DNA from 3 places in the Mucilaginibacter florum genome. Region 3 is predicted to be linked to each of the others. Evidence: riboswitches for the same ligand, from Rfam matches in the RefSeq annotation. Region 3 holds a riboswitch; each other region holds the start of a gene.
What was found. Region 3 has a riboswitch for cobalamin ahead of metE (5-methyltetrahydropteroyltriglutamate--homocysteine S-methyltransferase). Riboswitches for the same ligand answer to the same signal wherever they lie in the genome.
Positions count from the first base shown of each region.

Region 1: another riboswitch for cobalamin. It lies ahead of PQ461_RS11260 (TonB-dependent receptor plug domain-containing protein); the one in region 3 lies ahead of metE (5-methyltetrahydropteroyltriglutamate--homocysteine S-methyltransferase).
Region 2: another riboswitch for cobalamin. It lies ahead of PQ461_RS11250 (ribonucleoside-diphosphate reductase small subunit); the one in region 3 lies ahead of metE (5-methyltetrahydropteroyltriglutamate--homocysteine S-methyltransferase).

Region 1 covers NZ_CP117877.1:2,638,740-2,641,007, forward strand. The annotation lists gene PQ461_RS11255 (ribonucleoside-diphosphate reductase subunit alpha) at 1-1,025, shown strand, start outside; cobalamin riboswitch at 1,101-1,304, shown strand; gene PQ461_RS11260 (TonB-dependent receptor plug domain-containing protein) at 1,398-2,268, shown strand, end outside.
Region 2 covers NZ_CP117877.1:2,635,144-2,637,411, forward strand. The annotation lists gene PQ461_RS11245 (serine hydrolase) at 1-742, opposite strand, end outside; cobalamin riboswitch at 891-1,036, shown strand; gene PQ461_RS11250 (ribonucleoside-diphosphate reductase small subunit) at 1,156-2,127, shown strand; gene PQ461_RS11255 (ribonucleoside-diphosphate reductase subunit alpha) at 2,222-2,268, shown strand, end outside.
Region 3 covers NZ_CP117877.1:3,530,548-3,532,815, forward strand. The annotation lists gene PQ461_RS15255 (MFS transporter) at 1-349, opposite strand, end outside; gene PQ461_RS15260 (hypothetical protein) at 376-603, shown strand; cobalamin riboswitch at 1,046-1,239, shown strand; gene metE (5-methyltetrahydropteroyltriglutamate--homocysteine S-methyltransferase) at 1,387-2,268, shown strand, end outside.

The sequences.
Region 1 (2,268 bases), 890 kb from region 3:
TCGACTTTGAGAAACTTTACGAAGTAACTTACGAGGTAACTAAAAACCTTAACCGCATTATCGATAACAACTATTATCCGGTAGAAGAAGCACGTTATTCAAACTTACGCCACCGTCCAATCGGTTTAGGTGTACAAGGTTTGGCCGACGTTTTCATTATGCTTCGTTTGCCGTTTGAAAGCGAACTGGCAAGGGTATTAAACAAAAACATCTTTGAAACCATTTACTTTGCTTCAATGACAGCAAGTAAGGACCTGGCCATTGAGCAAGGCGCTTACGAAACCTTCAAAGGGTCACCGTTGTCAGAAGGTAAGTTCCAGTTCGACTTGTGGAACGTTGCACCAACCGATCGTCATGATTGGGCAAGCCTGCGTAAAGAAGTTGTTAAGCACGGTGTGCGTAACTCTTTACTGGTTGCGCCAATGCCTACTGCATCTACTTCGCAAATCTTTGGTAACAATGAGTGTTTCGAACCTTATACCTCAAACATTTACACCCGCAGGGTATTAAGCGGCGAGTTTGTGATTGTTAACAAACATTTATTGAAAGATCTTGTAAACCTTGGTTTGTGGAACAATACCATGAAGAATAAGATCATTGCAGCAAACGGTTCTATCCAGCATATCGACGAGATCCCTGCTGATCTTAAAGAACTTTACAAAACCGTTTGGGAAATTAAACAAAGAAGCCTGATTGATATGGCGGCAGATCGTGGCGCATTTATCTGCCAGTCGCAATCACTTAACCTGTTTGTTGACAGCCCTAACAATGCTAAGCTGACCTCGATGCACTTCCACGCATGGAAACGCGGTTTAAAAACAGGTATGTATTACCTGCGTACACAAGCAGCTACCCAGGCAGTACAGTTTACTGTTGAAAAACAAGGCAGTAAAGAGATGGAACCGGTTATACCAGCGCCAGAAGCATCAAACGTACAAATGAATGATTTAGACAGCATTGAACTAACCCAAACCAGCGGCCCGAGCTGCAGCATGGAAGAAGGTTGCGTTACCTGCTCATCTTAAGATATTTGTTTCAACCTACTCTTTAATTACCAACCCGGATGTAACAAAACATCCGGGTTTTGTTTTTCTATTTAGTACATTTGCACCGCTTTTAGGTTCTTTACAATACCTGTAAAGATTAAAAGGGAATCCGGTGTAAATCCGGAGCTGTCCCGCAGCTGTAAGTCCGGCTTAGTTAATTAAGCCTGTTGAACATCACGCCACTGTTTACGCTCGAAGTAACGGGAAGGCATCAACACAAGGACGAGCCAGAAGACCTGCCAAAAGTTTAGTTATTCACAGCTTTCGCGGACTGAAGCTTGGATGAAATGCCGTATTGCTATTGCAGTATTTCTATTCAATTATCTTTCGTGTTGCTGGCTTTTAAATAAAATGAAAAAGGCAGTAAGGCATATTTATATCCATAGCAAACCAAAAATGGTGATGCTGGCTGCTGCTTTAATATTTATTTCAGGAATTGCTAAAGCGCAAAAGGATACTACAAAAAAGCTAAAAGAGGTAAACATCAATGCTAACCGTTTGCCAAATGTGCAATCGGTAACACCGTCGCAGCAAATTAATAGTACGGATTTTAAGCATTATGCTGCTTTAACAGTTGCAGATATTGCCAATAATTTTGCCGGTGTTAATGTACGCGATTACGGCGGTATAGGCGGATTAAAAACTGTTTCTGTGCGCAGCCTTGGCGCTAACCATACCGGCGTTTTGTATGATGGCGTACTGCTAGATGATGCCCAAAACGGACAGATAGATCTAGGTAAATTCAACCTTTATAATATACAATCAATCAGTTTATATAATGCACAGCTACCAGGCATAGTACAACCGGCAAGGGCATTTGCTTCGGCGAGTATTTTAGATATTAAAACTGTACGGCCAGTACTTACAGCAGATAAACCTTATAAAATATTGGTGGGCAGCAATGTAGGTTCATTCAGTTTAATTAACCCGTACTTGCAGTGGCAACAACGTATCAGTAACAGGTTGTCGTTTATTATAAATAACAATTATACCAAAGCTGATGGCCATTATAAATACAAAGTCCATGGCGACGGAAGCGATACCCTGTCAACCCGTACCAATACTGATGTAAAAGCCTTACAAACAGATGCTTCTTTATATTGGACAAAAAGCGACAGTAACCGTTTTAAAGCACAGATTAACTATTATAATAGTGATAGGGGCTTACCCGGGCCGGTAATTTATTATACACAGACATCAAACCAAAGATTAAAAAATCGAG
Region 2 (2,268 bases), 900 kb from region 3:
ACTGCGAAAAATCAAACGGCTGCATCACCAACTGATTATTACGATCTATGTAGCCTTTACCCTGCAGCATATTCTCGAGCTGCATAGGATAGTCGCGGTCGTCATACTGTGCAGGCATTTTATAAACCAGCTTACCATGCTCATAAAATTTAATGGGGTTAGTATGTTTTGCATTCTCGCAGCCATCGCCAATAGCCAGCCGGCCGACTATGCGCGTACCATCCAAATGATACTTCTTCAACTTTTCATTGATCTCCTTCCGCCCAACAAATTCATAAAGGCGGTTATAAGCATCGTTGTCGCTAACTAAAAGTATCTTTTTAATATAATTTATCATGCTTGGCTTACCTGTAGCCGAACTGGTATCTGCATCTACTTTGGTTTGCCCGGCCCAAGCGCTGTCAGTAAGCATTTCAGCATTTTTAAGGCCTTTTGTATGTAAGCGGTTAGCTTTTTCTAAAGCAAAAATCAAGGTCGGCAGCTTAACAGTGCTTGCCGGGTAAAAGTAATGTTGCGGATTAAGCCTGTAAGTATATGTTTTAAAATGAGGAGAGTTATTTTTGTAGCGGTTTATCTGGGTGTAGATGATCTGCACCTCGTTATGCTGTGGGTGCATTAAAATACCGTTAAAATATTCCGGGTGTGCTTCCAGCAATTGCTTTAGCAAAACGGTATCAGCCTGTTGAGCAAATACTGCAGATGATGCGAAAATAAGTGCTGCTAATAAAAATTTTCTGAGCATAAAAATCAAAAAAGGCAATGTTAATAATTAGCCTGTGTAATCAGTTCATTTCAAACTTATTAAATTGTTTTTGATGTTAGCAAATTGTTATTTGTTAAAAACTTCCACATCAGATTTAGACACTTTAATGGTAGCTTTGAACTAAGTTCTAAACAACAATAATTTCGGTTTGCAGTAAGCTTGAAAAGCTAATGTGATCAAAAGGGAACCGTGCGAAAATCACGGGCTGACGTGCAACTGTGAAATGGCCTCAGGGCTATACAGCCAGACACCTGCCGGACTTATTAATTGTCAAAACTTTCACGAAATAAGGTTTTGTCAAGAGCCTCATAGCCGCCTCACTTACAAAGGTAATGGCGTTTCTGTCTCTTGTCAATTCCTGCAGCTTTATTAAGAAGATTAAGTTTATTGTTATGCCACAGGAAGAAGTATTGCTACAGGAAAACAAAGATCGGTTTGTGATCCTGCCCATTAATTATCCCAAAGTTTGGGAGATGTACAAAAAACATGAAGCCAGTTTCTGGACTGCCGAAGAAATAGATTTGGGCGGCGACCAAAAAGACTGGAATAATCTTAACGATGGTGAACGCCATTTCATTTCGCACATCCTGGCGTTTTTTGCTGCCAGTGACGGTATTGTTAACGAGAACCTTGCCGTTAACTTTATGAGCGAAGTGCAATTACCGGAAGCACGTTGTTTTTATGGTTTCCAGATCATGATGGAAAACATCCATTCAGAAACTTATGCTTTGCTAATTGATACATACATTAAAGACAGCGCAGAAAAAGACCGTTTGTTTCATGCAATTGATACTGTGCCATGTGTTAAAAAGAAAGCGGAGTGGGCCTTACGCTGGATTGAAAACGGCTCGTTTGCCGAGCGCCTTGTGGCTTTTGCTGCGGTTGAAGGTATCTTCTTTTCTGGTAGCTTCTGTTCCATCTTCTGGCTTAAAAAACGTGGCTTAATGCCGGGCTTAACCTTTAGCAATGAGCTCATTAGCCGTGATGAAGGTTTGCACTGCGAATTTGCCTGCCTGCTTTACAGCATGCTTAACAATAAACTTCCGCAAGAACAGGTACATGAGATCATTCGCGATGCTGTGGCCATTGAGAAAGAGTTTATTACCGATGCGCTTCCTGTAGACCTGATCGGTATGAATTCGCGCCTGATGCAGCAATATATCGAGTTTGTGGCCGACCGATGGCTGGATGAATTAGGTTATACCAAAATCTACAACGCTACCAATCCATTCGATTTTATGGAGATGATATCGTTGCAGGGCAAAACCAACTTCTTTGAAAAACGCGTAGGAGACTACCAAAAAGCAGGCGTATTATCTGCAAATAAAGAAACACAGGCGTTTTCGCTTGACGAGGATTTTTAAACCTCACCCAACCCTCTCCTATAGAAGAGGGATATTATTAATGACTATCAAAAAAATCAAAATAGCTCCCCTTTAGGGGAGTAAGGAGGGGTAAATGTTTGTACTAAAAAGAAACGGAAACAAAGAGAGCGTTAAGTTTGA
Region 3 (2,268 bases):
TAATCAGCGAGCCTATACTCATCAACACAACAGACAAAGTTAAAGCTGCCTTACGCCCTTTACGGTCGGCATAGGCACCCATTATCCACCCCCCGATAGGCCGCATTAAAAATCCGATGGCAAATATGCCTGCTGTATTCAGCAAGCGTACAGTCTCGTTATCATCAGGAAAAAATGCACCCGAAAAATACAGCGCAAACACCGAGTAGGTATACCAGTCATACCACTCCACCAAATTGCCGACAGATCCACCAATAACTAACTTAATACGTTGCCTAACCAGTTGTGATCTTTCGGCTGTTTGTTGCTGCATTGCTAAAAATACAAATTCAATAACAATCGGCAACATTTGTAAATAGCCTGTGTTAGCTTAATATGAGTTCAGCATTTGTAAGAGAGGGCGACAGCCAGCAGTTGCACGAAATTGCGCCAACCATGCATGCCTTACAGGTATACCTGCAACGCGAAAACGGCGGCATCCGCATTTATGAAAAGAAACAATGGTTTAGTGAAAAGCAGGGCCGCGACGTTTTTGAAATGAGCGACGGACTGATCTATGCAAAAGATGATGACAGCAAGTGGTATATCGTGTTTGATGAATAAGAAAATCAAACCTTGTTACTTTGTCTTAGCCACAAAGTAACCAAAAGGCCAAAACAGCAAAAGGCTTCTTTGTCGCACAGGGCTATTCCTGCAAAGCCGTCCGATCCCGGAATCGCCACAACGGCATTCGCTCCAGATCTACCGGCTTTCAGCCAGAAGCTGCTTGCTGTTATATATATCGGTTGTACCCTTAATTTATTTCATTACTGTCTTTACATAACCGTTTTAAATGTGACCTCGGGCTTGTTGCGGCAAGCACAGGTATTGCTAACTTACTTTTGGCACAAAGCAACAAGGCCAAAGTCACGACTTTTTCTTTGGTGACTTTCTTTTGGGGAGAAAAAGAAAGTCTTATTCAAACCATAAAGTACATACGCAAACTAAACATTATCTTTTCATCTGCAAATCACTTACATTTGTTAAACGTTCTTTACAATAAGAAAAAATCTTCCAGCAGTACAGGTTTCCGGTTAACGCCGGGACTAAGAAGGAACCATGTGTAAATCATGGGCTGTCGCGCAACTGTAAGTCCGCCTTAACAAAGGCCGCCGTAAATAGCCACTATCGCTCACAAAGCGTTGGGAAGGTAACGGTAAAAGGACAAGCCAGGATACTTGCCGTACTGTTAAAAGACCAATGCTTTCGCGATTGAAGCAGTAGTCGATGGACAAGCAGGCGGTATTATGCTGCACTGTTGTGTTTATTTCTACCCATTTCCGAAAGCATACCGAAACGTAAGGAGCATTAATCAATTCAATTAATGTTTAACTAAGTTTTACGCGTATGCTAAAAAACAATCTTGGTTTCCCACGCATGGGCAGCCACCGTCAACTCAAAAAAGCCAGCGAACAGTACTGGCAGGGCAAAATCACCAGGCAAGATCTTTATGCTGCCGCCCGCAAAATTAAGGAGGCCAACTGGCAGTTGCAGCTCGATGCAGGTATCGATCTTATCCCCTGCAATGATTTCAGCTATTATGACCATGTGCTGGACATGAGCCTGCTGCTTGGCGCAATCCCTGCACGTTACTCTCCGGTAGTTGCTTCTGTAAAAGGTAATGAGGAGATCGACATGTACTTTGCCATGGCACGTGGTTATCAGAAAGATGGCCTCGACATTAAGGCCATGGAAATGACAAAATGGTTCGATACCAACTATCATTACATCGTTCCTGAGTTTACTGCCGATCAGCAATTTAATCTGTTTTCAGAAAAGCTGTTCGCCGAGTTTAACCACGCCAAACAATATGTTGGCGGTGCAGCAAAGCCTGTAATCATTGGCCCTGTATCCTACCTGTTATTAGGTAAAGAAAAGGAGGCCGGCTTCGACAAGATAGATTTAATCAAGAAGCTGGTTCCGGTTTATGTCGACATAATTAACAGGCTAAAAAATTATGGCGCCGAGTGGGTACAGCTTGATGAGCCTTACCTGGCAATGGACCTCAGCAAAAAAGAGAAAGAGGCCTTTGAGTACGCCTACCGTGCAATAGCCAATCGCGTAAGTGGCGTAAAGCTATTGGTAGCAACCTACTTTGATGCCCTGCTTGATAATGCGCCTTTAGCAGTTAACCTGCCAGTACAGGCATTACACATTGACCTGGCACGCGCACCAGAACAGTTAGATGAAGTATTAGCGTTGATGCCTGCAAATCTGCAATTATCATTA